Regions from separate parts of the Streptomyces sp. NPDC014764 genome, predicted to be linked through region 3. Evidence: riboswitches for the same ligand, from Rfam matches in the RefSeq annotation. Region 3 holds a riboswitch; each other region holds the start of a gene.
What was found. Region 3 has a riboswitch for cobalamin ahead of ACF1AG_RS07905 (energy-coupling factor ABC transporter permease). Riboswitches for the same ligand answer to the same signal wherever they lie in the genome.
Positions count from the first base shown of each region.

Region 1 (10,152 bases), on a different contig from region 3:
CCCCGATTCACCGGCCCCGCAGGGACTGCGGCAGCATGACCCCGTGGAGACTTCTGTGACCTGCGGAAAGACGGAGCTCGTGGTGAAGGCGCCGGAGGCGGCCGTGCTCGCCGCGTTCGAGGCGGCGAAGGGGTTCATGCCGCTGGACGAGGGGCTGGCCCTGTACGCCGCCGCGGTCGAGGCCGGGCGGCTCGGGCTTCCGCTGCTGGAGATCGGCACGTACTGCGGCCGTTCCACGATCCTGCTCGCGGACGCGGCCCGTGCGGCGGGCGTCACCGCGCTCACCGTGGACCACCACCGGGGCAGCGAGGAACAGCAGCCGGGCTGGGAGTACCACGACCCGGAGACGGTCGACCCCGAGCTGGGCGTGATGGACACCCTGCCGGCCTTCCGGCGGACCCTGCGCCGGGCCGGTCTGGAGGAGCACGTGGTGGCGCTGGTGGGGCGGTCCCCGCAGATCGCCGCCCTGTGGGGGCGTCCGCTGGGCCTGGTGTTCGTCGACGGCGGCCACACCGACGAGCACGCGAGCGCCGACTACGAGGGCTGGGCCCCGCACGTCGCCGAGGGCGGGCTGCTCGTCATCCACGACGTCTTCCCCGACCCGGTGGACGAGTTCACCGGGCAGGCCCCGTACCGCGTGCACCAGCGGGCGCTGGCGTCCGGGGAGTTCACCGAGGTCTCCGCCACGGGTTCGCTGCGCGTCCTGCGCCGTACGGGTGCGGCCGCCGCGCACCGTTAGGGTGGCTGCGTGTCGTACACAGGTCCCGACTTCGATCCGCCCCCGGAGCGGCGTTCGCGCCGTGGTCCGCTGACCGTGGCCCTCGCCGCGCTCGTCTGCGGCGGTCTGCTCGGCTGGGGCGTGTACGCGGCCACGGGCGGCACGGACGACAAGGGCGCGGAGGCCGGGGGTTCCCCGCCGGCCGCGCCCCGCACGCCGTCGCCCGCCGCCTCCTCCCCCACCGCCGACGGCTCGTCCCCGTCCGCGGAGGCCGAGGAGCCCCCCGCCTCGCGGACGCCCTCCGCGTCCGCGCCCGCCGCGGCCGGACCGCTCAAGGGCAAGGTCGTCGTCGTCGACCCGGGGCACAACCCGACGAACGCGCAGCACACGGCGGAGATCAACCGTCAGGTGGACGTCGGTACGCACCGCAAGGAGTGCGACACCACCGGCACGTCCACCAACGACGGTTACGCGGAGGCCGAGTTCACCCTGGACGTCGCCCACCGGATGCGCGCCCTCCTGGAGAAGCAGGGCGCGACGGTGAAGCTGACGCAGGACCGCGACCGGCCTTACGGGCCGTGCGTGGACGAGCGCGCCCGGATCGGCAACGCGGCCAAGGCCGACGCGGTCGTCTCCCTCCACGCCGACGGCTCCGGCGCCGGCAACCGCGGCTTCCATGTGATCCTGCCGGGTTCCGTGAACGAGGGCGAGGCGGACACCCGCGCCATCGTGGCGCCTTCGCGCGAGCTCGGGGAGCGCATCGCGGGCAACTTCGTCCGTGTCACCGGCACCGCGCCGTCCAACTACACCGGCGGCGGCACCGGACTCGTCACGCGGAAGGACCTTGGCGGTCTCAATCTGTCAACGGTTCCGAAGGTGTTCATCGAGTGCGGGAACATGCGCGATAGCAAGGACGCGGCGCTGCTGACCAGCGGCGCCTGGCGGCAGAAAGCGGCGCAAGGGATTTCCGAGGGAATCGTGAGTTTCCTGCGCGGGTAGGGATCAGCCCGCTGATCCGGGCGGACAGCCCCGTCCGGCGGACGATAGTGTCGTCCGTACGATCAGGGGCCACCCCCGCGCTTCGCACCGGACCCTACGGGGCGACCTGGTGACAGCGACGCCTCTTCCGACGACGAGACGACCTACGAAGGACCTGAAGTGAATATCCGCTCCCTCACTCGAGGCGACGGCGTGGTGATCGGAGCAGCCGTACTGCTGTTCATCGCGTCGTTCCTCGATCTGTACTCGATCGAAGGCGCCTCGGACAGCGTGGACATCCCCAGCCTGTGGGCGAGCGGTCCGGTGCTGCTGAGCGTGGTGCTGGCGGGCCTCATCGCCGCGGCCCTGATCGTCGTCGCCCGGGGTCTGCCGCAGGCGCCGAAGGTCGCGGGTCTCGACCTGGCGCCGTTCGGCGTCGCCTTCGCGGTGTTCGCCGCCTGGAGCGCGCTGGGCAACGTCTTCGACCCGGCCGGCGGCGCCGACAACTTCGGGGGCGGCGGCGACGGCCCCGACGCGGGCATCGGCCTGATCCTCGCGCTCGTCGCCACGCTGGTGATGGCGGCCGCCGCCGTGGCCACACCGCTGGTGCCGGCGCTCAAGGGCGCGCTGCTCCCGGCCGCCCGCCCCGCCGCCCCGCAGCAGCCGTACGGCGCGCAGCCGCCCGGCGGTTACGGCTACCCGGGCGCCCAGCAGGCGTCCTTCGGCGGCGGCCAGCCGGGCCAGCCGTACGGCGGTCAGCCGCAGCCGGGCCAGCCCGCGGCGGCGCCCGCTCCCGACTTCTCGCCGTTCTGGTTCGCCGTGCCGGTGCCGCGTCCTCTGTTCCCCGAGGACGGCTCGCCCACGCCGATCGCCGAACTCGCCCCGGGCACCTGGTACCTGGCGGTGGAACAGCGCGGTCAGGCGCTGGTCGCGCAGACGCAGGACGGCCGCCGCGGCGTCCTCCAGGACACGTCGGGCATCCAGCGCGGCTGAGCCCCGGCCCCGTCGTCGACGGCCCCTCGCCCTCGCGGGCGGGGGGCCGTTCGCGTGCGGGCCTCGAAGAGGGCTGGTTTCAAGCGGGCGTTCGGGGCCAGACGGACAGCATGTCCCCTCGATATCGCTCTGGTTCCACCTCCGCGGGGACGGTCATCGCGGTGATCGCGGACGTCATGGCCGTCATCCTCGGACTGTGGATTCTGATGTATCTGCTGGACGCCAACCGGGCCAACGACCTGGTGCGGTTCGTCCATGACGCGGCGAACTGGCTGGCCGCCTGGTCGCGTGACCTGTTCACCTTCGACGAGGAGTGGGCGCGGGTCGTCTTCGGCTACGGACTCGCCGCCGTGGTCTACCTCTTCATCGGCCACGCCATCGCCGGCCGCCTGCGCCGCCACTGACCCGGGCCCACGGTCCTGGCCCGGCCGGCCCGGTGGTTCGTGCACCGGTGCTACGGCGTCAGGCGTCCGGGCAGCAGTCCGGGTCCATGCCCTTCGGCAGCTGCTCGCCGCCGAAGACCGCGCAGGTCGGCTCGTGACCGCCGAGGGCGGCGACGGCCAGCAGCAGCGACCCCGCCGTCCAGGTGGTCAGCTCGCGCGGCCATATGGCGTCGTCGTCGAAGACGTAGCCCGTCCAGTACAGGCCGCTCTCCGGGTCGCGCAGGTGCTGGATCGACTGGAGGATCTCCAGCGCGCGGTCGGACTCGCCCGTCGCCCAGAGCGCCAGGGCGAGTTCGGCCGACTCGCCGCCCGTGACCCACGGGTTGGGCACCACGCAGCGCACCCCGAGGCCGGGCACGACGAACCGCTCCCAGCCCGCGTCGATGCGCTCCCGCGCCTCCGCGCCGGTCAGCGCGCCGCCGAGCACCGGGTAGTACCAGTCCATCGAGTAGCGGTCCTTGTCCAGGAACCGCTCAGGGTGGCGCCGGATGGCGTGCCGCAGCGCGCCCACGGCCAGCTCCCAGTCGGGCTGGGGCTCCTCACGCTGCTCGGCGATCGCGAGCGCGCACCGCAGGGCGTGGTGGACGGAGGAGGAGCCGGTGAGCAGCGCGTCCGCGGCGGGCGTGCCGTCGTCGTCGCGCCGCCAGCCGATCTGCCCGCCGGGCTGCTGGAGCTCCAGCACGAACTCCACGGCCGCGCACACGACGGGCCACATGCGGTCCAGGAAGGTGTCGTCGCCGGTGGCGAGGTAGTGGTGCCACACGCCGACGGCGATGTAGGCGACGAAGTTGGTCTCCCTGCCCCGGTCGGTGACGGCGTCCGGGTCCCCGTCGGCGTAGGCCGCGTACCAGGAGCCGTCGTCGAGCTGGTGCCGGGCCAGCCACAGGTAGGCCCGCTCGGCGGCCTCGTGCTCGCCCGCCGTGTCCAGCGCCATCGCGGCCTCGACGTGGTCCCAGGGGTCGAGGTGGTGACCGCGGAACCACGGGACGGCGCCGTCCTCCCGCTGCACTGCGAGGATCCCGGCGACGGTCCGGACCGCCTCCTCGGGCGTCAGCACGCCGTTGAGGACGAGGTGTTCGAAGCTGGGGGTGCGGGGGTCGCCGGCCGGCCGGGAGGTCGTCACGTGGCGTCCGCCTCGGCGCGCGGCAGGTGCGGCTTGGTCGCGTAGGCCACGAAGCTCTTGCCGATCACCGGGTTCAGGGCCCGCTCGGCGACCCGGGTGGCCAGCGGCTTCTTCATGATGTCCCAGACCAGCAGCTTGTGGTACGCCCGCACCGGCAGCGCCTTGTCGTTGTCGACGCCGAAGGCGCACTTCAGCCACCAGTACGGCGAGTGCAGCGCGTGGGCGTGGTGGGTGCCGTAGGGGCGCAGGCCGGCCTCGCGGATCTTCCCCAGCAGCTCGTCCGCACGGTAGATGCGGATGTGGCCGCCCTCCACCTCGTGGTAGGCGTCGGACAGGGTCCAGCAGACCTTCTCGGGGCCGTAACGCGGGACGGTGACGGCGATGCGGCCGCCCGGCTTGAGGACGCGCACCATCTCGGCGAGCACGCCCTTGTCGTCGGGGATGTGCTCCATCACCTCGGAGATGATGACGACGTCGAAGGACTCGTCGGGGAAGGGCAGGGCGAGGGCGTCGCCCTCCATGGCGGTGGCGGTGGCGCCGGCGGGCGCCTCACCGGCCTCCTTCATCGCCGCGAACCACTTGGCGACCTCGCGGATCTCCTCGCCGTTCTGGTCCAGCGCGACGACCTGGGCGCCGCGCCGGTAGCACTCGAAGGCGTGCCGTCCGGCGCCGCAGCCGAGGTCCAGGACGCGGTCGCCCGGGGCGAGCGGGAACCGGGAGAAGTCGACGGTCAGCACGTGGCCCTGCTTTCACGGTCGGAGGAGTCGGCCGCGGAGACGGGTACGACGCCCGTGTCCGCGAGAGCGTCGGGGACGAGGTCGAGGTTCTCGGGCGCCGGGGCCTGGGGGGCCGGTGCCGTGGCGCGCGGGGCCCCGCCCCGGCCGGCGCGGGCGGTGCCGATGGCCTCGCGGTAGCGGGCGACGGTGCCCTCGGCGGCGCGCGCCCAGGTGAAGTTGGCCAGCACGCGCTCGCGTCCGGCGGCGCCGAGGCGGGCGCGCAGTCCGCTGTCGCCGAGGAGCCGGGTGAGCGCGGTGGCCAGCGCGTCCGCGTCGCCGGGCGGCACGGCCAGGCAGGTCTCCCCGTCGCGTCCGGCGACCTCGGGGATGGCGCCACCCGTGGTGGCGACCAGCGGGGTGCCGGTGGCCATCGCCTCGGCGGCCGGGAGGGAGAAGCCCTCGTAGAGCGACGGCACGCAGGCGACCTGCGCCGAGCGCACCAGGTCGACGAGTTCGGCGTCGGAGATGCCCTTGACGAACTCGACGGCGCCTTCGAGGCCGTAGCGCTCCATCGCCTGGGCGACGGGGCCCTCGGCGGGGCGTTTGCCGACCACGACGAGGTGGGCGTCGGGCTGCTCGGCGCGCACCTTGGCGAGCGCCTCGACGAGGTAGACGAGGCCCTTCAGCGGCACGTCGGCGCTGGAGGTGGTGACGATCCGGCCCGGGACGACCTTCACGGACGGGTCGGGGGAGAACAGGTCGGTGTCGGCGCCGATGTGGACGACGTGGATGCGGTCCTGCCGTACGCCGAGGTCCTCGACGATCTCGTCGCGGGAGCTGCCGGAGACGGTGAGCACGGACGGCAGGCGGCGGGCGACCCGCTTCTGCATGCGGGTGAACGCGTACCAGCGGCGCACCGACATACGGCGCTTCCAGTCCTCGGCGGCGTCCAGTTCGAGGCGGCGGTCCACGGTGATGGGGTGGTGGACGGTGGTGACCAGGGGCGCGCCGAGGTCGCCGAGCAGGCCGTAGCCGAGGGTCTGGTTGTCGTGGACGACGTCGAAGTCGCCGCGGCGGGCGCGCAGATGGCGGCGGGCGCGCAGCGAGAAGGTCAGCGGCTCGGGGAAGCCGCCGGTCCACATGGTGGAGACCTCGAGGGCGTCGACCCAGTCGCGGTACTCGTCACGCTTCGGGGTGCGGAAGGGGTCCGGCTGCCGGTAGAGGTCGAGGCTGGGCAGCTCGGTGAGGCTCAGCCCGTCGTACCCCTCGTCGAGCACCGGGTAGGGCTGGGCGCCGATGACCTCGACGCGGTGTCCCAACCGGGCCAGTTCGCGGGAGAGATGGCGCACGTAGACGCCCTGGCCGCCGCAGAACGGGTTTCCCTTGTAGGTGAGGAGCGCGATGCGGAGCGGTCGCGAGCCGTCGGATGCGGGGCCCGCCGAGGGCCCGGCCTGACTGGCCTCAGCGGTCACTCTGGGACCCCCTTCTGCCTGCACTGTCCCGCGACAGTACGACGGGACGCCGATCTAGAACAAGTTTCAGAGTTGATCGTTCGGAGGAACCGAATCTACCGGCAGGTAAGAACGTCGGCAGCGGTGGATCAGGTGATTCACGCCACGGCGGACGCCGTGCCATGCTGTCCGATCATCGATCCTCACCGACTGTCACGGACGGGACCCATGCCCGCGGAAGCCCACAGGACCAAGGCGGCGCCGGACGCCGGGCGCGCCGGGCCGGCCTCCCCGCTCACGGAGCGGCAGGAGGCGCGGCGCCGACGCATCCTCGAGGTGTGCGCGCGGCTGGCCTCGCGGGGCGGTTTCGACGGGGTGCAGATGCGTGAGGTCGCGGAGTCCTCGCAGGTGGCGCTGGGCACGCTGTACCGGTACTTCCCGTCGAAGATCCATCTGCTGGTGGCGACGATGCAGGATCAGCTGGAGCATCTGCACGCGACGCTGCGGAAGAAGCCCCCGGCCGGCGAGACGGCGGCGGAGCGGGTCGCCGGGACGCTGATGCGGGCGTTCCGCGCGATGCAGCGCGACCCGCACCTGGCGGACGCGATGGTGCGGGCGCTGACCTTCGCGGACCGCAGTGTGAGCGCGGAGGTGGAGCAGGTCTTCCGGCGGACCACGGCGATCATCCTCGACGCCACGGATCTGACGGACCCGACGCCCGAGCAGCTCTCGGCCGTCCGGGTGATCGGGCACACCTGGCACTCGACGCTGATCACCTGGCTGTCGGGGCGGGCCTCCATCGAGCAGGTGGGCGTGGACATCGAGACGGTGTGCCGGCTGATCGACCTGACGGCTCCGCCGCGCTCCGGGCAGCACTGACGGAACGCGGTCAACGACTCCCCCTCGCCCGCACCCGCCCACGGGTGCGGGACGGCTCACGGGCGCCGTGACGCCCGTCACCTCACGCCTGTGTGCCTCTCCTCGCGCCCCCGGCCGCCCCGGACACCCGTTCTACGGGCGGGTAGAGTGGCCGCGTCGTATCACAGCCGTACGGGGGGAAGCCGGTGCGAATCCGGCGCTGACCCGCAACCGTGAGCCGTCCTGGGGACGGTGAGCCGGAATGCCCCGCACGGATCGTGACCGGCTCACGTGCCCGGCATCCGCCGGTGCACGGGCACCGTCGAGGTATACGGAGCCGAGCCGCCGGGGTGTCCCGCGCTGCCCGGCCCTCTTCAGGGAGAGGCACCCGCCCGTCATGAACGTCCGCCGCAGCGCAGCGGTGCTGGCCGCCGTCGCCGTCCTCGGCGCCGCCGCACCGGCCGCAGCCGACTCGTCCCCGTCGCCGACCCCGCAGGCACTGCCGTCCGCGCTGTACGGGGACACCGATCCGCAGTACGACGGGGTGTGGCGCCAGTCGCTCGCCCTGCTCGCCCAGCACGCCGCCGGCGCCGAGCCGCCTAAGGCCGCCGTCGGCTGGCTGACCGGCCAGCAGTGCGCCGACGGCTCCTTCGCGCCGTTCCGTGCCGACCCGTCCGCCGCGTGCGACGCGAAGACCATGGTCGACACCAACCAGACCGCCGCCGCCGTGCAGGCGCTCGCCGCGCTCGGCGGCCACGACGCCGTCACGGAGAAGGCCGTCGGCTGGCTTAAGTCCGTGCAGAACGAGGACGGCGGCTGGGGTTACACCGCGGGCGGCCCCAGCGACACCAACTCCACGTCCGTCGTCGTCGGCGCGCTCGCCGCCGCCGGCGAGAAGCCGGGTGAGGTGAGGAAGGGCGGCAAGTCCCCCTACGACGCGCTGCTCGGCCTGGAGCTGCCCTGCACCGGTGAGGGCGCGGGCGCGTTCGCGTACCAGCCGGAGAAGGACGGCTCGCTGACGGCCAACGCGGACGCGACGGCGGCGGGCGTGCTCGGCGCGCTCGGCAAGGGCCTGCTGGTCGAGCCCGGCAAGGGCGACGGCGCCGCCGGTTCCTGCGTCGAGGCGACCACCCCGGCGCAGGCCGCCGCGAACGGCGCCGCGCACCTGGCAGGCGCGCTCGCCGCCAAGGGGTACCTGCTCGCCTCGACGCCCGGCGCCGCGGACCAGCCCGACTTCGGCAACACCGCCGACGCGGTGGTCGCACTCGCCGCGCAGGGCGACACGGCCCAGGCGGAGAAGTCGTACGCCTGGCTGGAGAAGAACGCCGCCGACTGGGCCGCGCAGAGCGGGCCCGGCGCCTACGCGCAGCTGATCCTCGCCTCCCACGCGACCGGCGCGGACCCGCGCGACTTCGGCGGCACGGACCTGGTGAAGCAGCTCCGGGCCGCCGGCCCGGCCGCCCCCGAGAAGACCGCGAAGGCGACCGAGAAGGCCGAGGACGAGAAGGACTCGGACTCCCCGTTCGGCGTGTGGTGGTTCGTCGGCGTCTGCCTGGTCGCGGGCATCGGCATCGGCTTCCTGATCAGCAACCGCACCAAGAGGCAGCAGCCGTGACCCGCCGCCTCACCGTGCTGTTCCTGGCCGCGCTGCTGCCGCTGCTGGCGGGCGCCGGCCAGGCCCAGGCCGCCGGGTACCGCTACTGGTCCTTCTGGGAGCGGGACGGCTCAGCGTGGACGTACGCCACCGTGGGCCCCTCGATGTCGCGGCCCGCGGACGGCGACGTGCTGGGCTTCCGCTTCTCGGTCAGCGAGGACTCGGGCGACGCGGCCAAGCCGCGCGGCACCGCCGACTTCGACACCATCTGCGCGAAGACGCCCGCCGAGGACGGCACGAAGCGAGTGGCGCTGGTGATCGACTTCGGCACGCCCGCCGACGCCCCGTCCGGGGCGAAGCCGCCGGCCGGCCGCACGGCCTGCGCGCAGATGGCTCAGGACGCCACGACGGCGGAGGCGCTGGCCTCGGTCGCCGAGCCGCTGCGCTACGACAGCAACGCACTGCTGTGCGCGATCGCCGGCTACCCGGCGAAGGGCTGCGGCGAGCAGGTCGCCACGGGCGGGAAGGGGTCCGCCTCCACGGGGGCCGCCGAGACCGACGAGGAGGCCTCCGCGCAGGACGACGGCGGCTCCGGGCCCTCCGTGGGGCTGATCGCGGGCGCCGCGGTGGTGGTCGTGCTGGGCGCCGCCGCCGTCTGGCAGGTCCGTCGCCGTGCGTGAGGCGGACGGCTCCGGGCGTCAGGGCCTCGCCCGCCCGCGCCCGGACCGGGGGACGCCGCCCGTCGGCGTCTCCGTGCCGCGCCCGCGCCGCGCCCTGCACCCCGGCGCGTGGTGGCTGTGGGCCCTCGCGCTGGGGACGGCGGCCACCCGCACCACCAACCCGCTGCTGCTCGCCCTGCTGATCACCGTCTCCGGATACGTCGTGGCCGTCCGCCGCCCGCACACCCCGTGGGCCCGCTCCTACGGCGCGTTCGTGAAGCTCGCCGCCGCCGTGCTGGTGCTGCGGCTGGCCTTCGCGATCGTCCTGGGCTCCCCGATCCCCGGCACGCACACCCTGTTCACGCTGCCCGAGGTACCGCTGCCCGACTGGGCTCAGGGCATCCGCCTGGGCGGCCGGGTCACCGCGGAGGGCCTGACCTTCGCCCTGTACGACGCGTTGCGGCTGGCCGCGCTGCTGATCTGCGTGGGCGCCGCGAACGCCCTCGCCAGCCCGTCCCGCCTGCTGAAGTCGCTGCCCGGCGCCCTGTACGAGCTGGGGGTTGCCGTGGTGGTGGCGCTGACCTTCGCGCCGAACCTGATCGCCGACGTACGGCGGCTG
Region 1 is NZ_JBIBXY010000001.1:401,666-411,817, forward strand. Features, by position in the region: gene ACF1AG_RS01840 (class I SAM-dependent methyltransferase) at 137-739, shown strand; gene ACF1AG_RS01845 (N-acetylmuramoyl-L-alanine amidase) at 749-1,717, shown strand; gene ACF1AG_RS01850 (DUF5336 domain-containing protein) at 1,877-2,689, shown strand; gene ACF1AG_RS01855 (hypothetical protein) at 2,800-3,093, shown strand; gene ACF1AG_RS01860 (prenyltransferase) at 3,152-4,255, opposite strand; gene ACF1AG_RS01865 (class I SAM-dependent methyltransferase) at 4,252-4,992, opposite strand; gene ACF1AG_RS01870 (glycosyltransferase family 4 protein) at 4,986-6,443, opposite strand; gene ACF1AG_RS01875 (TetR family transcriptional regulator) at 6,651-7,301, shown strand; cobalamin riboswitch at 7,431-7,569, shown strand; gene ACF1AG_RS01880 (prenyltransferase/squalene oxidase repeat-containing protein) at 7,678-8,895, shown strand; gene ACF1AG_RS01885 (SCO2322 family protein) at 8,892-9,554, shown strand; gene ACF1AG_RS01890 (energy-coupling factor transporter transmembrane component T) at 9,547-10,152, shown strand, end outside.
Region 1: another riboswitch for cobalamin. It lies ahead of ACF1AG_RS01880 (prenyltransferase/squalene oxidase repeat-containing protein); the one in region 3 lies ahead of ACF1AG_RS07905 (energy-coupling factor ABC transporter permease).

Region 2 (10,152 bases), on a different contig from region 3:
TGTCGCGTTCGGCATGTCCTCCGTCTTCACCAAGACGGTCGCGGTGGACTGGACGGGCGGGGTGTCGGCGGGCGACCTGCCGTCCCTCGCGGTGATCGGTGTGCTGGCGACGGCGGGCATGCTGCTGTCCCAGGCGTCCTACCGGGGCGCGGGCCTGGCGGCCCCGCTGGCGACGCTCACCGTGGTGAACCCGGTGGTGGCGGCGGCGGTCGGCATCACGATGTTCGGAGAGACCTTCCGGTACGGCACGACCGGCACGGCGCTGGCGCTGAGCTGTGGGGTGGTGGCGGCGGGCGGACTGATCCTGCTGACGACGGAGCGGCTGGCGCGGGAGGGTGCCGCGGGCGCGGCGGTTCCCGTGGAGACGCGGACCGTGCCCGCACCGGTGGCGACGGCCGGGCGGGAGGCGGAGGATGCCGCAGCCGAGCTGCTGCTGGCGGATCTGAAGGTGCCGGAGGACGTGACGCTCCCCGAGGTCGTCCCGCCGCCCGCCACCGTGCCCGCGGCGGCGGCCGGGCCGGACGCGGCGGACCCGGCGGCGGTACCGGTCATGCCGTACGCGCCCTTCTACGGCGGCCCCTACGTGCCGGTGCCGGTGGGCGACCGGCACCTGGCACGCGCCAGACCGTGAGCGCCCGCGCCAGACCGTGACCGCACGCGCCAGACCGTGAGCGCCCGCGTCAGACCGTGACCGCCCGCGTCAGGACCTGACCGCTCGGTCAGATCTTGACGCCGCCGGCGCGCAGGTAGGCCAGCGGGTCGACGTCCGATCCGAATCCGGGCCCCGTCCGCACCTCGAAGTGCAGATGCGGGCCCGAGCTGTTGCCCGTGGAACCGGACCGCCCGATGCGCTGCCCCGCGCCGACGGACTGGCCGTTCTTCACGGAGATCGCCGACAGATGGGCGTACTGGCTGAACCGGCCGTCGGCGTGCCGCACGACGACCTGGTAGCCGAACGACCCCTCCCAGCCCGCGGCGACGACGGTGCCGGCGCCGACCGACTTCACGGGCGTGCCGGTGGGCACGGGGAAGTCCACGCCGGTGTGGTAGCCCTTCGACCAGGAGGACCCGGCTTTGTGGTACGGCGTGCCGAGGGCGGCGCTGACGGGGGCGACGCGGTTGGCGGCGGTGGAGGCGGAGGACGAACCGGAGCGGTCGGCGCGGTCCTGGGTCCGCTTCTCCGTCTTGGAGGGGGCCTTCTTCTCCGTCTTGGAGGAGGCCTTCTTCTCCGTCTTCCTGTCGTTCTCGCTCTTGGGGGCGGCCTTCTTGCCCGACGGCTTCGGTGACGGGGCGGCGGGCCCGGCGGGCGCCTCGGCCGTGCCGCCGGACGCGGCGGTTCCGCCGGTGAGCCTGAGCCGCTGGCCCGGGATGATGAGGTCGGGGTCGGCACCGACGGTGGATCTGTTGGCCTCGTAGAGCCCCTGCCAGCCCCCGCGGACGCGCTCCTGCTCGGCGATGCCGGAGAGGGTGTCGCCCGAGACCACGGTGTACATCTCGGCGCGGCCGGCGCGGGCCTGGGGCGTGGTCTGCGGCCGTACGTCCTCGACGGAGGTGCGGCGGTCGTCGCGCTGGGCGCGGTCCGGGCGGCCGGTGGCCGGGCGGATGTCCGGATCCGCCCCGTCGCGGGTCAGTCCGGCGCGTACCGAGCAGGTCGGCCAGGCGCCGGGGCCCTGTCCGTCGAGGACCTTCTCGGCGATCGCGATCTGCTGGTCCTTGGTGGCCAGATCCGCCCGGGGCGCGTACCGGGTACCGCCGAACGCCTCCCACGTGGACTGGCTGAACTGCAGTCCGCCGTAGTAGCCGTTGCCGGTGTTGACGTCCCAGTTGTCGGTCGACTCGCAGGCGGCGACCTTCTCCCAGGTCTCCACGTCGGCGGCCTGCGCCGTTCCCGTGCCCATGAGCGGCAGGGCCATGCCCGCGCCACCTACGGTGACGGTGAGCGAGGCCCGGTTGATCCTGTTCGGCTGATACCGGCGGTGCCGGCCGCGCACGGCCATGGAATCCCCCTCGACAATGCGTCAGGAGGGGCAAAAGTAAGCGCTGCGAACAGGCCGTGACAAGGCGGCTATCGGCCGCACGGATGCGCCAAATGGCGTGGTTGATACGCCCGTTGCGCCCTTGTTTGCCACCGGAGGGGAGCGTGCGCGGGCGCCTGCCGCCGGGCGCGGGTGCGTGTCGCGGCGCGCGCCGGAGGGGCGCGCGGAGGGGGTGGCCGGCCGCAACGGGACGGGCCGGGCATCAGATGACCGGCCGGAACGCTGAGTACGGAGGGCACCTTCGTGCGTATGTGCCTGCGCGGGTCCCGGACGACCCGCGCATGCGCACGCGAGTGCGGCACGCGAGGATGGTCGATGTCAGGACCGGCGGGCGTCCACCCGGCAGCACCGGCACCCGGCGGCACCGATACCGAGGTCACCAGGAGTCACCCTTATGAGCAGTTCAGCGCAGATCGGCGTCACCGGGCTCGCGGTCATGGGCCGCAACCTCGCACGGAATTTCGCCCGCAACGGCTACACGGTCGCGGTGCACAACCGGACCGCGTCCCGCACGCACGCGCTGGTGGAGGAGTTCGGGCACGAGGGCAGCTTCGTGGCGGCCGAGACGGCCAAGGAGTTCGTCGCGGCGCTGGAGCGGCCCAGGCGCCTGGTCGTGATGGTGAAGGCCGGGGAGCCGACCGACGCGGTGATCGAGGAGTTCGCCCCGCTGCTGGAACCCGGCGACATGATCATCGACGGTGGCAACGCGCACTTCGCGGACACCCGCCGTCGGGAGCGGGCGCTGCGGGAGCAGGGCATCCACTTCGTCGGCATGGGCGTCTCCGGCGGTGAGGAGGGCGCGCTGAACGGCCCGAGCATCATGCCGGGCGGCCCGAAGGAGTCGTACGACTCGCTGGGCCCGATGCTGGAGAAGATCTCCGCGAAGGCGAAGGACGGCTCGCCGTGCGTGACGCACGTGGGCCCGGACGGCGCCGGCCACTTCGTGAAGATGGTGCACAACGGCATCGAGTACGCGGACATGCAGCTGATCGGTGAGGCGTACCAGCTGCTGAGGGACGTCGCCGGGTACTCCCCCGCGCAGATCGCGGACATCTTCCGCACCTGGAACACGGGCCGGCTGGACTCGTACCTGATCGAGATCACCGCGGAGGTGCTGTCGCACGTGGACGCGGCGACGGGCAAGCCGTTCGTCGACGTGGTGGTGGACCAGGCGGAGCAGAAGGGCACGGGCCGCTGGACCGTGCAGATCGCCCTGGACCTGGGCGTGCCGGTGTCGGGCATCGCGGAGGCGGTGTTCGCCCGCTCCCTGTCGGGCCACGCGGCGCTGCGGGAGGCCTCGCAGGGCCTGGCGGGCCCGAAGCCGGTGCCGATGAGCGAGTCGGAGGCGTCGGCGTTCGCCGACCGGGTGGAGCAGGCGCTGTACGCGTCGAAGATCGTGTCGTACACCCAGGGCTTCCACCAGATCGCCGCCGGCAGCCAGGAGTACGGCTGGGACATCGACCTCGGCGCGGTGTCGGCCATCTGGCGCGACGGATGCATCATCCGCGCGGCGTTCCTGGACCGCATTCGGGCGGCGTACGACACGCGGGCGGACCTGCCGAGCCTGCTGTCGGACGAGACGTTCGCCCGCGAGATCGCGGAGGCTCAGGACGACTGGCGCGAGGTCCTGATCGCGGCGACCCGCCAGGGCGTCCCGGCCCCCGGCTTCGCGGCCGCCCTCGCCTACTACGACGCACTCCGCGCGGAACGCCTCCCTGCGGCTCTGACCCAGGGCCAGCGGGACTTCTTCGGCGCACACACGTACCGCCGCGCGGACCGCGACGGCTCGTTCCACACGCTGTGGGGCGGGGACCGGTCGGAGGTGTCGGCGTAGGGCGCGGGGCCGGCCGTCTCCCGCCCGCGCGGGCAGGCGAGGGCCGGCCGCGCAGTTCCCCGCGCCCCTGATCGCGTTGCGGCGAGGCCCGGCAACCCCGCCCGCGTGGGCCGGTGGGGGCTGCTCGCGCAGTTCCACACACCGACACGGGCGGAAGCAGCTCGTGCCCCGAAGGGGCGCGGGGAACTGCGCGAGCAACCCCCACACACCCGCACCAGCGCAAGCGGGCCCCGCCCCCAAGGGGCGCGGGGAACTGCGCGAGCAACCCCGACGCACCCGCTCTTGCGGAAACTCAGGTGAGCGGAGGCCCAGGCTCCGGACTCGGCACCGGTTCCGGCCCCGGCGGAATCGGGGACGGCGACGGTTCAGGCGGCGGCTCCGGCTGCGGCGGATTGGGCCCGGGCGGGTGAGGCCCCGGCGGATTGGGCCCGGGCGGCTGAGGCCCAGGTCCAGGCGGCGGCTGGGGCGGCGCAGGCCCTGGCTCAGGTGCAGGACCCGGCTCAGGGGTCGGCGGCTGTGCGGGATCCGGCCCCGGAGCGGGACCAGGCGTAGGCCCCGGCGGCACAGGATCCGGGTACGGGTTCGTCATGACGCGTGTCCTCCGACCGTCCGTTCGACGTGACGTGTGCTCCGGACTACTCCCCGCCTACCCGGCGCCCCCGCGCACAGTCACCCGGGTCACCCGGGCGCGTGACGAGAGGACGCACGGGGCCGTTCGGACGTACCTCTCAGAACCGCTCGGGATGCGCGGCAAGCCACGCCTTGGCCGCGCGCAGCAGCTCCGGATCGGCAGCGGGAGCCTCCTCCGGATGCCGTGAGGCCCACCGGACGACGTAGGGACACAGCGGCGCGACCACGACACCCTCACGAGCGGCGAGGACGTACAGCTCACGGGCGAGCGACCCGGCGATTCCCTTGCCCTCGTGGGCGGGCTCGACGACGGTGTGCACCGGCACCAGAGCGGAGGCCGGCTCGTCGAGAACGAAGTACTCGATCCGTCCGACGACCTCACCGCCCTCGACCGCCTCGAGGCGCCCGGCGTCCCGGTCGTCGCGGATCTCGATCCCGTCCATACCCGTCACTCCCCTGCTCCTCGGTCGTCGCCCCGGCACCACTCAGACCGTGGCCGTGGCCACCGCCTGCGGGCTGCGCTCCTGGTCCGACCCGGGTACCGGCTCGGAGGGGTCGGCGCCGAGGGCGACGATACGGTTGCCGGCGTCCACATGGACGACGCGCGGTTCGAGTGCCCGCGCCTCGGCGTCGGTCACCTGGGCGTAGCTGATGATGATCACCAGGTCGCCGGGGTGCACGAGGTGGGCGGCGGCCCCGTTGATGCCGACCACACCGGATCCGCGCTCCCCCTCGATGACGTACGTCTCGAGCCGGGCGCCGTTGGTGATGTCGACGATGTGCACGAGCTCACCGGGCAGCAGATCGGCGGCGTCGAGCAGGTCCGCGTCGATCGTCACGGATCCCACGTAGTGCAGGTCGGCCTGGGTGACGGTGGCACGGTGGATCTTGGACTTGAACATGGTGCGCAGCACGTTGGACTCCTGGAAGTCGTGGCTCCCTGCCTGCTTTGTGCAGGTCAAGGGCGTTGTTCACTGTACACCGACACTCCTCGCACTCGAAGATGCCGAGAACTCGTAACACGATCTTGCTGGTGTGCTGCGGCTGGTCCGGGGGCGCTGTTGAGTAGGTCGCCGGTGCCGAGGTCGTTCACGGGCTACGCCGTAGTCATGCCGGGATGAAGCTCGGCCACCAGGGCGGGACGTTGCCCGGGCACAACGGGGCGGTGTAGGAGTCCGGCATGCCGAGCCAGGTGACAAGGAACCAGGTGAACCACAGCGTGAAGATGAGCCCTGCAGTCAGGGCTGCCCTGCGGTGACGTCTTCCGAGGGTGCTGTGCAGGATCACCCACGGAACCGCAGCGGCGATCCATATGAGAGGCGCAAGAAACAGGCCGGTACTCAAAAAAGTCCTTGCGGCCGTCCGCGGTGGTGAAGTCGTTGGGCAGGTCGGTCCCCGCGACCGTCTGGTACGCCGACACGGACGCCGTCGCGCCCAGCGGCAGCTTCTGGGAGAGGGCGTTGTTGCGGCCGTCCCATCCGTACGTGGTCGTGTTCCCGCCCGTGCCGTCCGCGCCGGTGCCCATGGCGTCGATGGCGGTCTGGGTGAGGTGGTTCTTGTACGTGGCGTGGCGGGAGTGGCCGAGCGGGTCGGTGACCTTGGTGACTTCGCCGTCCGCATCGTGAATGTACTTCGTGGCGTCGCCGTCCGGATCGGTGACCGTGGTCGTCGCCGCATCCGCCGATGTGGCGGCCGTGTAGTCGTAGCGCCAGGTCGGGCCCGTGTGGCCGCTCGACGTCGACTCGGTGGCGCGCTGCATGGAGGTGACGCGGTTGTGGCCGTCGTAGGTGAACAGGGTGACCGTGCCCTCGGGGGTGGTCACCTTCGTCACCCGACGGAGGAGTCGTACTCGTAGGCGGTGGCCTTGCCGGCCGTGTCCGTCACCTTGGCCAGGTTCCCGGCCCCGTCGAGGTCGAGGACGGCGGTGCGGCCTGTGTGGTCCTTGGCCTGCCACTGGTTCGGGTAGGTCTTGACCAGGTCGATCCAACGGCCCGAGCGGGTCTCGGTGAGCTTGAAGCCCTTGTGCTCGGCGCCCTCGTCGTGCTGGTCGACGGTGATCGTGCCGTCGTTCCTGTCCGTCACCCTCGTGAGGGTGCCGTGCTCGCTGTACGTGTCCTTCGAGCCGGACCTGCGGTCGGTCAGGGTGTAGATCCCGTCCGCGTTCTTCCTCAGGTCCTTCGAGTAACCGGCCGGCGTCGTGTACGTGCCGTCGGCGTTGGCCGTGGAGTGCAGCAGCTCGCCGGTGGCGTCGAAGACGCCCACCTCACCGTCCTTCACCTGGAGGTAGCACTCATACGCCTGCCACCACGGCTGCGACACCTTCCCCCACGGGGGTTCCAGGGAGTTGTAGGTGCGGGTCAACTGGAGTCTCTGGCCGACGCCCGCGATGTCGAAGTCCGTGGCCGCCAGCATCAGGTTGCCGGTCGAGACGTTCACCCACGCCACCAGCGCGTCGTTCAGACGGGTGTCGACGATCTGATGCCAGGGCACCTCGCCCTGGCCCTCGGGCAGGTAGTCAGTGGCGACAGCATCTGCCGACCGGACACCGCTTGAGGCACTGCGCCGCAGCCCTCGCTCCGACGCCGTGGTCTTCGGCCAGCAGCCGCTGGCCGCGCGCCTGCGCGAGCGGCGTGCTGGGTGGGCAGTTGTACAACCTCTGCGGACAGGCCGGATGCGGACCCGGGGTGTTCACCGTGCCGCTCGCCCGTCGCGGTCACCGCGTGACCGGAGTGGACCTGAGCCCGGCCATGCTGGACCGGGCACGCAAGCGGTCGGCCGACGCCGGTGCGGAGGTGACGTACGTGCGGGCCGACGCCCGCGAGTACGAGGCACCGGGTGGCTTCGACGTCGTCCTCGACATGTTCACCTCCTTCGGGTACTTCGAGGACCCCGCCGACAACGCGCGCGTGTTGCGCACCATGTACACCTGCCTGGCTCCCGGCGGCAAGCTCGTCCTCGACCTCACCGGGAAGGAGCTCCTGGCCCGCAGGGTCACCCCGCCCAAGGTGGTGCGGCGGGGCGACGACCTGATGGTGCAGACCGACACCGTGCTGGACGAGTGGGCGCGCCTGCGCAGCGAGTGGGTGCTGGTCGCTGGTCCGGGGCGAGCGAGTGACGCGGGCCACCTTGACGTGGTTCGCGTACAGCGCGGTGGAGCTGCCGCGGATGGCCGAGGAGACGGGTTTCGGCCGCGTGGAGGTCTTCGGCGGGTTCGACGGGCGCCCCTACGACGAGAGTGCCGAGCGGCTCGTCCCTCGGGCGGTCTGCGAAGCGTGAGGGAGGCAAAGGGCGTGCGGCCGGGTCCGCACGCCCTTTGCCGTCGGCTCGGAGGACCGTAGGATCACCTGGTCATCGCCGCGACGGGAGACAGGAAGCCGGTGCGAATCCGGCACGGTCCCGCCACTGTGACCGGGGAGCGCCCCTCCGACATGCCACTGCGCACCGCGCGGGAAGGCGGAGGGAACGTCGATCCGGGAGTCAGGACACTGGTCCGTCGCGGGCCCGATCCGAGGAGCGCGGACTCCAGGAGGCTTCACGTGTCCCAGCTGTTCACCCCTGCCCGCACGCGCGGGTTCCGTCGTGCCACGGCCGCTGCCATGGCACTGTCGTCCATGCTGCTGACCACCGGCTGCGGTGCGTCCGACGAGGGCGGCGGGGACGCGAAGGCCACCGCAGCCGCGTCCGAGGGCTTCCCGGTCACCGTCGACAACTGCGGCGTGAAGACGACGTACGACAAGCCTCCGTCTCGGGTGGTCACCATCCACCAGCACCCGGCGGAACTCATGCTCGCCCTCGGCCTGAAGGACCGCATGGTCGGCACGGCCTTCCCCGACTCCGCCGTCCTGCCCGAGCTGGAGAGGGACTACGAGTCCGTACCGGAACTGGCGGAGAGGGAACCGTCCTTCGAGAAGGTCCTGGACGCCGAACCCGACCTCGTCTACGGCGGCTACGGCAGCGCCTTCGACGAGAAGGAGGGCCGCTCCCGCAAGGCGTTCGCCGACGCGGGCATCGACACCTACCTCAACCGCGAGTACTGCGGCGGGAAGCGGGTGACGATGAAGGACACCTACGACGAGATCCGCACCATCGGCACGATCTTCGGCGTCCCGGACCGGGCCGACGACCTGGTCACCGACCTCGAGGTCCGCGTCGCCAAGGCCGCCGACAAGGTCCAGAGCGAGCCCGAGCTGTCCGTCTTCGTCTACGACAGCGGCGACAAGAGCGCCTTCACCGCGGGCGGCAAGAGCCTGGGCACCGAGCTTATCCGGCTGGCCGGCGGCGAGAACGTCTTCGCCGACCTCGACGACGTCTTCGGCGACGTCTCCTGGGAGCAGGTCGTCGAACGCAAACCGGAAGTCATCGCGATCTACGACTACGCGGGCGCCGGAAGCGTGAAGGAGAAGAAGGAGTACCTGCTCTCCCAGCCCGCGCTCGCCGACGTACCCGCCATCAGGAACAAGCGGTTCGTCGTCCTGCCGCTGACCGCCACCCTGGTCGGCATCCGCTCGGCCTACGCGGTCGAGGACCTGGCCCGCGGACTGCACCCCGAGAGCTTCCGGTGACCCAGGCCGCCACGGGCACGCCCGCCGAAGAGGCGGCGCCTCGGCGGAAGACCACCAGGCCGGAGACAGGCCGTACACGGCTGGCCGTCACACTGCTGGCACTCACGGCGTTGCTCGTCGTCTCCGCCACGGCGGGCCTCGCGATCGGCTCCGTCCGGGTGCCGCCCGGCCAGGTGTGGGGCATCGTGACGCACGCGCTGGGCGCCGACTGGCAGCAGCCGGACTGGTCGCGGGCCCGGGAGACCATCGTGGTGGACGTGCGGGCGCCGCGGGTGCTGCTCGGTGCGGTCACCGGCGCCGGCCTGGCGGTCATCGGTACGGCTCTGCAGGCACTGGTGCGCAACCCGCTCGCCGAGCCGTACCTGCTCGGCGTCTCTTCGGGGGCGTCGCTCGGCGCGGTCTCCGTGATCGTGTTCGGGGTCACCTTCTTCGGGCCCCTCTCCCTGTCGATGGCCGCCTTCGTGGGCGCCCTGGGCGCGCTCCTGCTCGTGTACGCCACCGCCCGCACCGGCGGACGCATCACCTCGGCACGGCTGGTGCTGTCCGGAGTAGCGATCGCGGCGGTACTCACCGCAGTCCTCGATCTGCTGCTGCTCACCACCGCCCGGGGCAACGAGGCCCGCGCGGTCCTCGCCTGGACCCTCGGCGGTCTCGGCGGCGTCAACTGGGGCTCGCTGTGGCTGCCGAGCACGGCCCTCCTGCTCGGCATCGGCGTCCTCATGATCCAGGCCCGCAACCTGAACCTGCTGCTGGCCGGCGAGGAGGCGGCCACCACGATGGGGCTGGACGTGGCCCGGTTCCGCGCCCGCCTGTTCGTCCTGCTCTCCCTCGTCACGGGTGTGCTGGTCGCAGCGGCCGGACCGATCGGCTTCGTCGGCCTGATGATGCCCCACATCGTGCGCCTGTTCGTCGGCGGCGACCACCGCCGGGTCCTGCCGACGGCGGCACTCGGCGGAGCGGTCTTCCTCATCTGGTCCGACATCGCCGCACGGACCATCGCCGCACCGATGGAAATACCCGTCGGCGTGCTCACGGCCCTGTGCGGCGGACCGTTCTTCCTGTGGCTGATGCGCCGGGACGCCCGACGCGG
Region 2 is NZ_JBIBXY010000006.1:285,987-296,138, forward strand. Features, by position in the region: gene ACF1AG_RS17755 (DMT family transporter) at 1-631, shown strand, start outside; gene ACF1AG_RS17760 (transglycosylase family protein) at 720-1,997, opposite strand; gene gndA (NADP-dependent phosphogluconate dehydrogenase) at 2,431-3,870, shown strand; gene ACF1AG_RS17770 (GNAT family N-acetyltransferase) at 4,599-4,943, opposite strand; gene panD (aspartate 1-decarboxylase) at 4,986-5,414, opposite strand; partial or broken gene ACF1AG_RS17780 (DUF6531 domain-containing protein) at 5,837-7,068, opposite strand; gene ACF1AG_RS17785 (class I SAM-dependent methyltransferase) at 7,221-7,838, shown strand; cobalamin riboswitch at 7,867-7,988, shown strand; gene ACF1AG_RS17790 (ABC transporter substrate-binding protein) at 8,097-9,062, shown strand; gene ACF1AG_RS17795 (FecCD family ABC transporter permease) at 9,059-10,152, shown strand, end outside.
Region 2: another riboswitch for cobalamin. It lies ahead of ACF1AG_RS17790 (ABC transporter substrate-binding protein); the one in region 3 lies ahead of ACF1AG_RS07905 (energy-coupling factor ABC transporter permease).

Region 3 (10,152 bases):
GTGTTCTCCAGGAGCGGGAGCGCGCCGCAGGTGTCCGTCGCGCGGTCGCAGCGGGGGGCGAAGGCGCAGCCCTCCGGGAGACTGCCCAGTTCCGGGGGCAGGCCGGGGACGGGGGTGAAGGACCGCTCGGGGAGCGCCTCCAGCAGACCGCGGCTGTAGGGGTGGCGCGGGCCAGGGGTGCCGAAGAAGGTGTCCGCGTGGGTCAGTTCGACGATGCGGCCCGCGTACATGACCGCGACGCGGTCGGCGATGCGCGCGGCGGCGGCCAGGTCGTGCGTGATCATCAGCAGGGCGTGGCCGTCGTCCACGTGGCGGCGCAGTTCGTCGACCGTGCGGTCCACCAGGTCGCGGTCCAGGCCGGTGGTCGGTTCGTCGGCGAGGAGCAGTGGCGCGTCGCCGATCAGTGCGAGCGCTGTCGCGGCGCGCTGGGCCAGCCCGCCGGACAGTTCGTGCGGGTGCCGGTCGAGGTGGTCCAGGGGGAACTCGGCGCGCAGCGAGGCCTGTTCGGCCGCCTTGCGGCGGGCGGTACGGCCGCGGACGCCGGTGAGGCGGGCGACCGTCTCCTCGATGTGCGAACGGATTGTGCGCACGGGGGTGAGGTGGGCCGCCGGTGACTGCGGGACCAGGCCGACACGGCGGCCGCGTACGGTGCGCGCGAGGGTTGATTCGTCCGCCGTGAGCAGGTCGAGGTCGCCCAGGTGGGCATGGCCGGCGGTGCGGGCGTTGCCCGGGAGCAGGCCGAGCAGTGCGGACGCCAGCACGGACTTGCCGCACCCGCTCTCCCCGATGAGCGCGAGGCACTCCCCCGGCGCGACGTCGAACGACGCGTCGGACACGGCGTCGACGCGGCGCCCTCCGGGGAGCAGGAAGCGGACGGACAGGTCGTGTACCGAGAGCAGGGGCGCGGGCGTCACAGCATCAGCTCCGATCGGCGGCGGGGATTGATCCGTTCTCGCCAGACGCCCGCCAGGCCGGCGATCGCCAGGGTGGGGAGGATCAGGAACAGGCCGGGGAAGAGGGTGGGCCACCACTGGCCGGCGAGGAGTGAGCCCCGGGCGCCCTGGATCAGCGTGCCGAGGCTCGCGGTGTGGGTGGGCAGGCCGAGGCCGAGGAAGGACAGGGCCGACTCGTGCCACATGGCGTGCGGGACCATCAGCACGGCGGCGAGACCGGCCTGCGGCAGCACACCCGGCAGCAGGTGGCGTACGGTCACCCGCCACCTGCTCGCCCCGCCGGAGACGGCCGCGTCGACGAACGGCCGGGACCGCAGCGACAGCACCTCCGCGCGCACGATGCGCGCGGTGGACAGCCAGTGCGTGAGGGCGACGGAGATCACCACCGGCCAGACGCCCGGACGGAACATGGCCACGATGAAGATGCCGAGCAGCAGATGCGGCACGGAGGACAGGGTGTCGACCAGTCGCATCACCAGACGGTCGGCCCAGCCGCCGAGGGCGCCTGCGGCGGCTCCCACGGCCGTGCCGATCACCGTGGCGGTGAGCGCGGCGACCACGCCCACCAGCAAGGACACGCGCAGCCCGTAGACGCAGCGCAGCAGCAGGTCGCGGCCCACGTCGTCGGTGCCGAACGGGTGCGCCCAGCTGGGCGGTTGCAGCTTGGCGGCCAGGTCGACGGCCTGCTGGTCGAGCTGGACCAGCGGCGGGACCAGCAAGACGGCCAGCACGGTCACGGCGACCAGGGCGGCGGAGACACGCAGGCGCAGGACGTGTGTGGAGCGGCGGGCGGTGCCGTGCGCGCGCCAGGCCGGCTTCGCGTCCGCCACGTCGACGTCGGTCGTCACATCTCCTCCAGCTTCACCCTCGGGTCGATCAGCCCGTAGAGCAGGTCGGCGAGCAGGTTGCCGGCGAGGACGGCGGCCGTGGCGAGCGTGGTCAGCGCGGCGAGCAGCGGGAAGTCGACAGCCGTGGCCGCCTCCACGGTGGCCGAGGCGATGCCGGGCCAGCTGAAGACCGTCTCCACCAGCAGCGCGCCGGTGATGAGTTCCGGCACGCGGGAGCCGATGAGGGTGAGCACCGGCAGCAGCCCGGAGCGCAGGGCGTGGCCCAGCAGCACTGTGCGTTCGCTCAGGCCGCGCGCCCTCGCCCCGCGCACGGGATCCTCCGCGAGGGCGTCGCCGACGCCCTGACGGACGTAGAGCGTGAACCAGGGCAGCTGGGAGACGGCGAGGACGCCGGCGGGGAGGACCAGATGCTCGGTGAGGCTGCCGAAGGTGACCCGGTCGCTGCCGGTGTCGGTGAGGCCGCCCGCCGGGAGGACGTCCAGTTGGAGGGCGAACAGCCACACCGCGAGCAGCGCGATCCAGAAGACCGGGGCGGCCTCCAGCACATAGGCGGCGGAGGTGACCGCGCGGTCCACGAGGGAGCCGGGGCGGCGGGCCGCGAGTACTCCGAGGACCGTGCCGAGCAGTACGGCGGCGGCGAACGCGACGGCGCACAACAGGGTGGACCACAGCAGTCGTTCCCCGATGACCTCGGCCACCGGCTGGCGCATCACCGCGGACTGTCCGAAGTCGCCGCCGAGGGCGGAGGTCAGCCAGTCCCACCAGCGCGCGGTGAACGGCCGGTCCGCGCCGAGGTTCTCCCGCAGCCGGTCCAGGGTCTCCTGGTCGGCGCCGAGCGCGGCCGTGCCCGCGTACGCCTTCACCGGGTCGAACGGGGACGCCGCGGCGACGGCGAACACGCCGAACGTGACGACGAGGAGCACCGGCACGGCGTACAGCGCGCGGCGCGCCGTGAGCCGTGCCATCGGGCGCCAGGGGGCGCGGGTCGTGGCTCGCCGGGGGGCGTGGGTCATGCCGCGGGCTGCCAGTCCTCGACGTTCCACCAGGGTCCGGCGGCGAACCCGTGCTCGTGCGGTTCGGTCTGGGTGGTGAGGCCCTTCCAGCGGTCGGCGAGCACGTACAGGTGGTCGATGTGGGTGAGGAAGGTGTAGCCGGGGTCCTTCACGAGGGCGCGCTGGAGGGCGTCGTAGGCGGCCCTGCGGGTCTCGGGGTCCTGGGCGCGGCGGCCGGTCTCCAGGGCGCGGTCGACGGCCGGGTTGTCGTAGTGGGCCATGTTGTTGAAGCCGTCTCCGGCGAGGGAGGAGTGCAGCATCGTGTAGAGCCCGAAGTCGGGGTCGCCGGTGCTGCCGAAGCCCGCGAGGACGGCGTCCCGGTGCATGCGGGGCTCGATGACCTCCCAGGTGGCGCTCTCCACCCGGACGTCGATGCCGGCCTTCTTGGCGTCGGAGGCGTAGGCGAGGGCGTGGTCCTGGCGGACCTTGTCGCCGGAGGGGTAGTACAGCGTGAAGCGGGCGGGGCGGCCGTCCTTGGCGCGGATGCCGTCCTCACCCTTCGTCCAGCCGGCGGCGTCGAGGATGCGGCCGGCCGCGGCGAGGTCGCGCGGGCGCTCGGTGTCCTCGGCGAACCACGGGTCGTCGACGGGCAGCGGGCCGTAGGCGGGGCGGCCGGCGCCGTCGAGGATCTTGTCCACCATGGCCTGCCGGTCGACGGCGAGGTCGAGGGCGCGGCGGATCGCGGAGTCGCCGGTGACGGGGTTGCCGCTGGGGAGGGTGACGACGCGGACGTCGTAGGAGGTGGCCCGGTAGGTCTTCTTGTCGTCGTCGCTCTTGAAGGTGGCGGCGAGGTTGGGCGGGAGGACCGCGCCGTCGAGGTCGCCGGAGCGGAGCCGGGTGGCGCGGACGTCGTCGTCGCCGACGATCGCCATGGTGAGCTTCTTCACCTTCGGGGCGCCGCCCCAGTGGTGCGGGTTGGCCTTGAAGGTGAGCTTCTCACCCTTGCGCCAGTCGACGAGGACGTACGGTCCGGTGCCGACGGGCTTCGTGTTGAAGGGGCCGGTGTTGGGGTCCTGTTTCCCGGCGACGTGCTCGGGGACGATCGGCAGGACCGTGCGGGCGGCGAACGGCGCGTAGGGGTGGTGGAGGGTGAAGACGACCGTGTCGTCGCCCACCGCCCGGACGTCCTTGACGGCCGCGAGTTCGCTCCTGGCGGTGTTGTTGGTGCCGTCGTCGAGGACCGTGCGGTACGTGAAGACGACGTCCCGTGCGGTCAGCGGCTTGCCGTCGCTGAACTTCACGCCTTTGCGCAGGGTGTACGTGTAGGTGCGTCCGCCGTCCGTGATCCGCGGGAGTGCCGTGGCCAGCGCGGGTTCCAGGGTCATGTCGGCCTTGCGGGCGAGGAGGCCGTCGAACAGCTTGGAGTTGCCGTCCTTGCCGTAGCCGAGGAGCGGGCTGAGGGTGTCGGGCTCGGTGGAGACGCCGATCACCACAGACTCGCCGGCCGCCGCGTCGTCCGCGGTTCCGGAGCCCGGCGCCGAGCAGGCGGAGACCGCCGCGGCCGTCGCCAGCACGGCGGCGGCGCCCCGTATGCGTCGTCGGGTCGTCATCGAACCTCACATCCCTCTTGCTGGAAAATCGCTCTTGCATATTAGTTGCAGGTAGACCCTGCCCAGGACGGCGGCCCTCCAGTCACCTCGGCTGCCGGGCTGCCCGAACGCGCAGGTGTGCGCCGGGGTCCGAGCCGCCGGGCGCCCTCCGCGCGCCCCCGTCGCCGCTTGTCACCGGGCCGCGACGGGGACTACTGTCACCACGCCTTGGTGACGGGAAATCGGTGCGATACCGGTGCGGCCCTCGCCACTGTGATCGGGAAGTCCGGCTCCGGCCCTCAGGGGCAGCCACTGGGTCCTTCGGGACCCGGGAAGGCGGAGCACGGGCGGTGGTACCCGTCAGCCAGGAGACCGGCCAAGGCGCGTCAACCATCCACGAGGTGCTGGAGAGGGTCTGCTGAGCCATGCACATTGCCGAGGGTTTCCTGCCTCCGGCGCACGCGGTCGCCTGGGGCGTCGCGTCGGCGCCGTTCGTCGTCCACGGGGCCCGGTCGCTCGTCCGTGACGTGAGAGAACATCCCGAGAGCACGCTGCTGCTGGGCGCGTCGGGAGCGTTCACGTTCGTCCTGTCAGCGCTCAAACTGCCTTCGGTGACCGGGAGTTGCTCCCACCCCACCGGCACGGGGCTGGGCGCGATCCTGTTCCGGCCGCCGGTCATGGCGGTGCTCGGGACCATCACTTTGCTGTTCCAGGCGCTGCTGCTCGCCCACGGCGGGCTCACCACGCTCGGCGCCAACGTCTTCTCCATGGCGGTCGTCGGCCCCTGGGCCGGGTACGGCGTCTACCGTCTGCTGCGCCGGTACGACGTGCCGCTGATGGGCGCGGTGTTCTGCGGCGCGTTCGTCGCCGACCTGTCGACGTACTGCGTGACCAGCGTCCAGCTCGCGCTGGCGTTCCCCGACCCGGGCAGCGGATTCCTGGGCGCGCTGGGGAAGTTCGGCTCCATCTTCGCCGTCACGCAGATCCCGCTCGCGGTCAGCGAGGGGCTGCTGACCGTGCTGGTGATGCGTCTGCTGGTGCAGTCCAGCAAGGGCGAGCTGACCCGGCTCGGGGTGCTGGTCACCTCGGTCGCCGGAGGCAAGCGCGCCGAGTCGGCCGGGGCGGTGGCCCGATGAGCCGCAACGCGAGGATCAACACCCTGCTCCTGCTGCTCGTCGCCGTCCTCGCCGTGATCCCGCTGGCGCTCGGGCTCGGCGACCACAAGGAGGAGCCGTTCGCCGGGGCGGACGGCGAGGCGGAGACCGCGATCACCGAGATCGACCCGGACTACGAGCCGTGGTTCTCACCGCTGTACGAACCGCCGTCCGGGGAGATCGAGTCGGCGCTGTTCGCCCTCCAGGCCGCACTCGGCGCGGGCGTCCTGGCGTACTACTTCGGGCTGCGGCGCGGACGTCGGCAGGGCGAGGCGCGGGCGCGAGAGCGGGCCGGCGCACAGGGTCCGGACGCGGAGGTACGCACCGGCGCCGACGGCGGACGGGACTGACAGGCCTTGCTGCCGATCGACGCGGCGGCGCACAGCAGCCGCTGGCGCCGCCGCCATCCCGTGGACAAGGCCGTCCTCGGTCTGGGCCTCACCGCCCTCGCGGTCTCACTGCCCCCGTGGCCGGGCGCCCCGCTGGTGCTGGTCACCGCGTTGGTGCTGCTGCTCGGCCCGGCGGGGGTGCCGGCCGGGCGGCTGTGGCGGGCGTACCGGGTGCCGCTGGGGTTCTGCGTCACCGGGGCGCTGACCCTGCTGGTGCGGGTGGGCGGGCCGGGTGGCCTGGTGTCGCCCGCCCCCGACGGGCCCCTGCGCGCCGGGGAGTTGCTGCTGCGCACCTCGGCGGCTTCGCTGGGCGTGCTGCTGTTCGCGTTCACCACGCCGATGTCGGACCTGCTGCCCCGGCTGGTGCGCGCCGGGGTGCCGGCGCCGCTGGTGGACGTGGCTCTGGTGACGTACCGGATGAGTTTTCTGCTGCTGGACTCGGTGCGCCGGGTGCACGCGGCGCAGGCGGCCCGGCTCGGGCACACCACCCGGGCGGCGACCTGGCGTTCGCTCGGCGGGCTCGGCGCGACCGCGTTCGTGCGGTCCTTCGACCGTGCGGCGCGGCTGCAGACCGGGCTCGCGGGCCGCGGCTACGACGGCACCCTGCGCGTGCTGGTGCCGGAGGCCCGGGTGTCCGCCCGCTTCACGGCCGCGAGCGCGGCGCTCCTGGCGGCGCTGGCCGTCCTCACCTGTGTACTGGAAGGGCCCCTGTCGTGAGCGAGTCGGTGCCGGTGGCCCTGCGGGGCGTGTCGTTCGCGTACGAGGAGGGGCCGCCGGTGTTCACCGGGCTGGACTTCGAGGTGCGTGAGGGCCGGGCGCTGGCCCTGCTGGGGCGCAACGGAAGCGGCAAGACCACCCTGATGCGGCTGCTGAGCGGCGGACTGCGGCCGCATGGCGGGGAGTTGCTGCTGTCGGGCCGTGCGGTGCGCCACGACCGGAAAGGGCTGACCGCGCTGCGCACCACCGTGCAGCTGGTGGTGCAGGACCCGGACGACCAACTGTTCGCCGCCTCCGTGGGGCAGGACGTGTCGTTCGGGCCGCTGAACCTCGGGCTGCCGCACGCGGAGGTGCGCGCGCGGGTCGCGGAGGCGCTGGAGGCGCTGGACATCGCCGCTCTCGCCGACCGGCCCACGCACCTGCTGTCGTACGGGCAGCGGAAACGGACGGCGATCGCGGGCGCGGTCGCGATGCGGCCGCGGGTGCTGATCCTGGACGAGCCGACGGCGGGCCTCGACCCCGACGGTCAGGAGCGGCTGCTGGCCACCCTGGACGGTCTGCGGGCGGGCGGTACGACGGTGGTGATGGCCACGCACGACGTGGACCTCGCCCTGCGCTGGGCCGACGACGCGGCCCTGCTGACCCCGTCGGGCGCCCACACCGGCCCGGCCGCGGAGACGCTGTCCCGGCGGGACCTCCTCACGGCGGCGGGGCTCAGGCTGCCCTGGGGCGTGGCGGCCGGACTGTTCCTGCGGGCGCGGGGGCCGGCCGGCGCCGCGGACGCCGGTCCCCGCACCCCGGAGGAGCTGGCGGCGCTGGCCGCCCTGCCGGAGTACGGGGGCGGGCGGCCGGGCTAGGTCAAAGGCGCCGACGGTCCGATGTGTACATTTGTTCCTACTCGGTGGGTGAGCGGGATCATCGCCTGCCTGCCCCTCGTTCTCACCAGCCCCGGCGGAGCCCCACCTTGACCGACCTTGCCGTACGCCGGCGCCGCCGGGCGCTGTACCTCTTCTTCTTCCTCAACGGCATCGCCATGTCCTCGTGGATCACGCGCACCCCGGACGTCCGTGACCGTCTGGGTGTGTCCACGGGGGAGATGGGGCTGGTGCTGTTCGGGCTGTCCGTCGGCTCGATGGTCGGCATCCTGTGCTCCGGCCGGTTCGTGTCCCGGTTCGGGACCAGGCCCGTGACGGCGCTCGGCACGCTGTTCGTCGTCGCGAGTGTGGTCGTCGTGGGCGCGGGCACCGCACTCGCCTCCGCGGCCCTGGTCACCGCGGGCCTGTGCCTGTTCGGCCTCGGGGTCGGGGCGGGCGAGGTGGCGATCAACGTGGACGGCGCCGACGTCGAGCGGATCACCGGCAGGCCGGTCCTGCCCACGCTGCACGGATGCTTCAGTCTGGGCACCGTCGTCGGCGGCCTGGCCGGCATGGCGGCCACCGCGGCGGCGTTTCCCGCCCACTGGCATCTTCTGGCGGTGGCCGCGGTGACGGCCGCGATGTTCGGGTACGCCATCGGCGGCGTCCCCGCCGGAATCGGGGTCCGTGCCGCGGCGCCCGCTTCGGGCTCCGCACGGCCGGCGGGCCCGCGGGTGTGGAAGGACCGGCGGCTGCTGATGATCGGGGCCATCGTCCTGGCCATGGCTCTCGCCGAGGGCGCCGCCAACGACTGGCTGCCGCTGCTGATGGTCGACGGCCACGGTCTCGACGCCGCGCTCGGCTCGCTCGTCTTCGTGGGGTTCGCCGCCGCGATGACCCTGGGCCGCTTCGGCGGCGCCTTCTTCCTCGCCCGTTACAGCCGGGCGACCGTGGTACGGGCCAGCGCGGTCTCCGGAGCCGTCGGTCTGTGCCTGGTCATCTTCTCCGACAACGCCGTCGTGGCGGCGGCCGCCGTCCTGTTCTGGGGACTTGGCGCGTCCCTGGGCTTTCCGGTGGCTCTGTCGGCGGCCGGTGACTCGGGGCCCGACGAGACCGCCCGGGTCGGCCTCGTGGCGACGATCGGCTACGTCGCGTTCCTGGTGGGGCCGCCCACCCTCGGCTTCCTCGGCGACCACTACGGACTGCGCCCGGCGATGGTCGTGGTCCTGGCGTTCGTCGCCGCGGCTGTCTTCGTGGCCCCTGCCGCCGGTACGCGGGGGTCCCGTCACCGGGAGGCCGAGGCCAGTGCCGGCGCCTCCGGCGGACTTGCCGTGTGAGAAGGCTCGGCGTCCTGTCCTGCCGTTCGCGCGGTTCCCCGCGCCCCTGGGGTGTTGGGGCGCGGGGAACCGCGTAGACGTAAGCGTCCGGGACGGGACCTGTCAGCAGCCGCCGCAGTTGTAGTACGTGACGTCCCAGTGGTTGCCCTCGTCGGCGTAGACGTTGCCCGAGCCGGACTGCCACTGCTGGGCCCCGTCGCCGCGCACGCCGATGTAGGTGAACGTGTTCTTGATGTAGTTCCCGACGCAGGTCGTCTTGGAGAAGTCGAGCTTGTAGCCGTTCCAGTGCGAGTACGTGCCGGAGGCGTGCCCGGTCTCGGTGCCGCCGGTGATGTTCAGTGCGCAGCCGCTGGCCCGCTTCAGGGTCTGGGCGCCCTGGGCGGTGGCCAGGTTGAGCTGGTCGAAGGACGTGCAGGTGGACACGTTGCGGTTGGAGCAGCCTCCGGACGACGACCACGTGATGCCGACCTGGCTGAACATGGAGGTCGCGGTCGCGTGGCTGATCTTGGTGGCGGCGGAGGCCTCACCCGCGGTGCCGACGACGGCCGCGCCCGGGGCGACGACGAGGGCGAGGGCGGTGAGGACCGAGCGGAGCTTCGGGGCCTTGAGGGTCTTCATGGGGGGTCCTTCCTGCTGGGGGCCAGGGTGGGGGTGAGGGACGGCTGTGCAGGCGGAGCAGACAGATGATGCCCGGGGTCTACGCGCGTCCGCCAGAGGACAAAACGGAATGCTGCCGCCTGCGCGTGCCGCTGATGTGCCGTCAGGCCGCCGAGCGGAAGGCGGGGAGGTAGCCGGAGGACTGGCCGACGGCCTTCGGGTGGTAGGAGTTGCCGATCGGGATGGTGACGCTGTGCAGCCAGGCGTCGCCCGAGCAGATCTCGTGGCCGGTGAACTCGTCGACCACGCTTGACCAGGCGAACCCGGCGTTGGCCGCACGCTTCGCGATGACCGAGTTGAGCGTGTCGCCCGCGCTGTTGATGGCGCCGCGCTCGGTCTCGCTGAGGCCGGCGATGCAGCTGCCGGACAGCTTGTAGAAGCGGGGGTAGCCGAGGACGACGACGCGGGCCTGGGGGGCGCGGGAGCGGATGGCGGAGTACAGCGAGTCGAGCTTGCCCGGCAGGGAGTTCTGCATCTGCGAGACGGCGCTGTTCACGGCGGATACGCAGGTGGCCTCGCTCTGCAGGACGCAGGTCTGCATGACGTTGGCGAAGCCGATGTCGTTGCCGCCGGCGGTGACGCTGACGAGGGTGGTGGTGGAGGACAGCGCGCCCAGCTGCGTGGAGGCCACGCTCGTGGTGGTCGCGCCCGAGCAGGCGACG
Region 3 is NZ_JBIBXY010000002.1:633,359-643,510, forward strand. Features, by position in the region: gene ACF1AG_RS07885 (ABC transporter ATP-binding protein) at 1-914, opposite strand, end outside; gene ACF1AG_RS07890 (ABC transporter permease) at 911-1,801, opposite strand; gene ACF1AG_RS07895 (ABC transporter permease) at 1,798-2,766, opposite strand; gene ACF1AG_RS07900 (ABC transporter substrate-binding protein) at 2,811-4,403, opposite strand; cobalamin riboswitch at 4,595-4,778, shown strand; gene ACF1AG_RS07905 (energy-coupling factor ABC transporter permease) at 4,808-5,518, shown strand; gene ACF1AG_RS07910 (energy-coupling factor ABC transporter substrate-binding protein) at 5,515-5,886, shown strand; gene cbiQ (cobalt ECF transporter T component CbiQ) at 5,893-6,642, shown strand; gene ACF1AG_RS07920 (ATP-binding cassette domain-containing protein) at 6,639-7,499, shown strand; gene ACF1AG_RS07925 (MFS transporter) at 7,607-8,833, shown strand; gene ACF1AG_RS07930 (hypothetical protein) at 8,936-9,451, opposite strand; gene ACF1AG_RS07935 (SGNH/GDSL hydrolase family protein) at 9,594-10,152, opposite strand, start outside.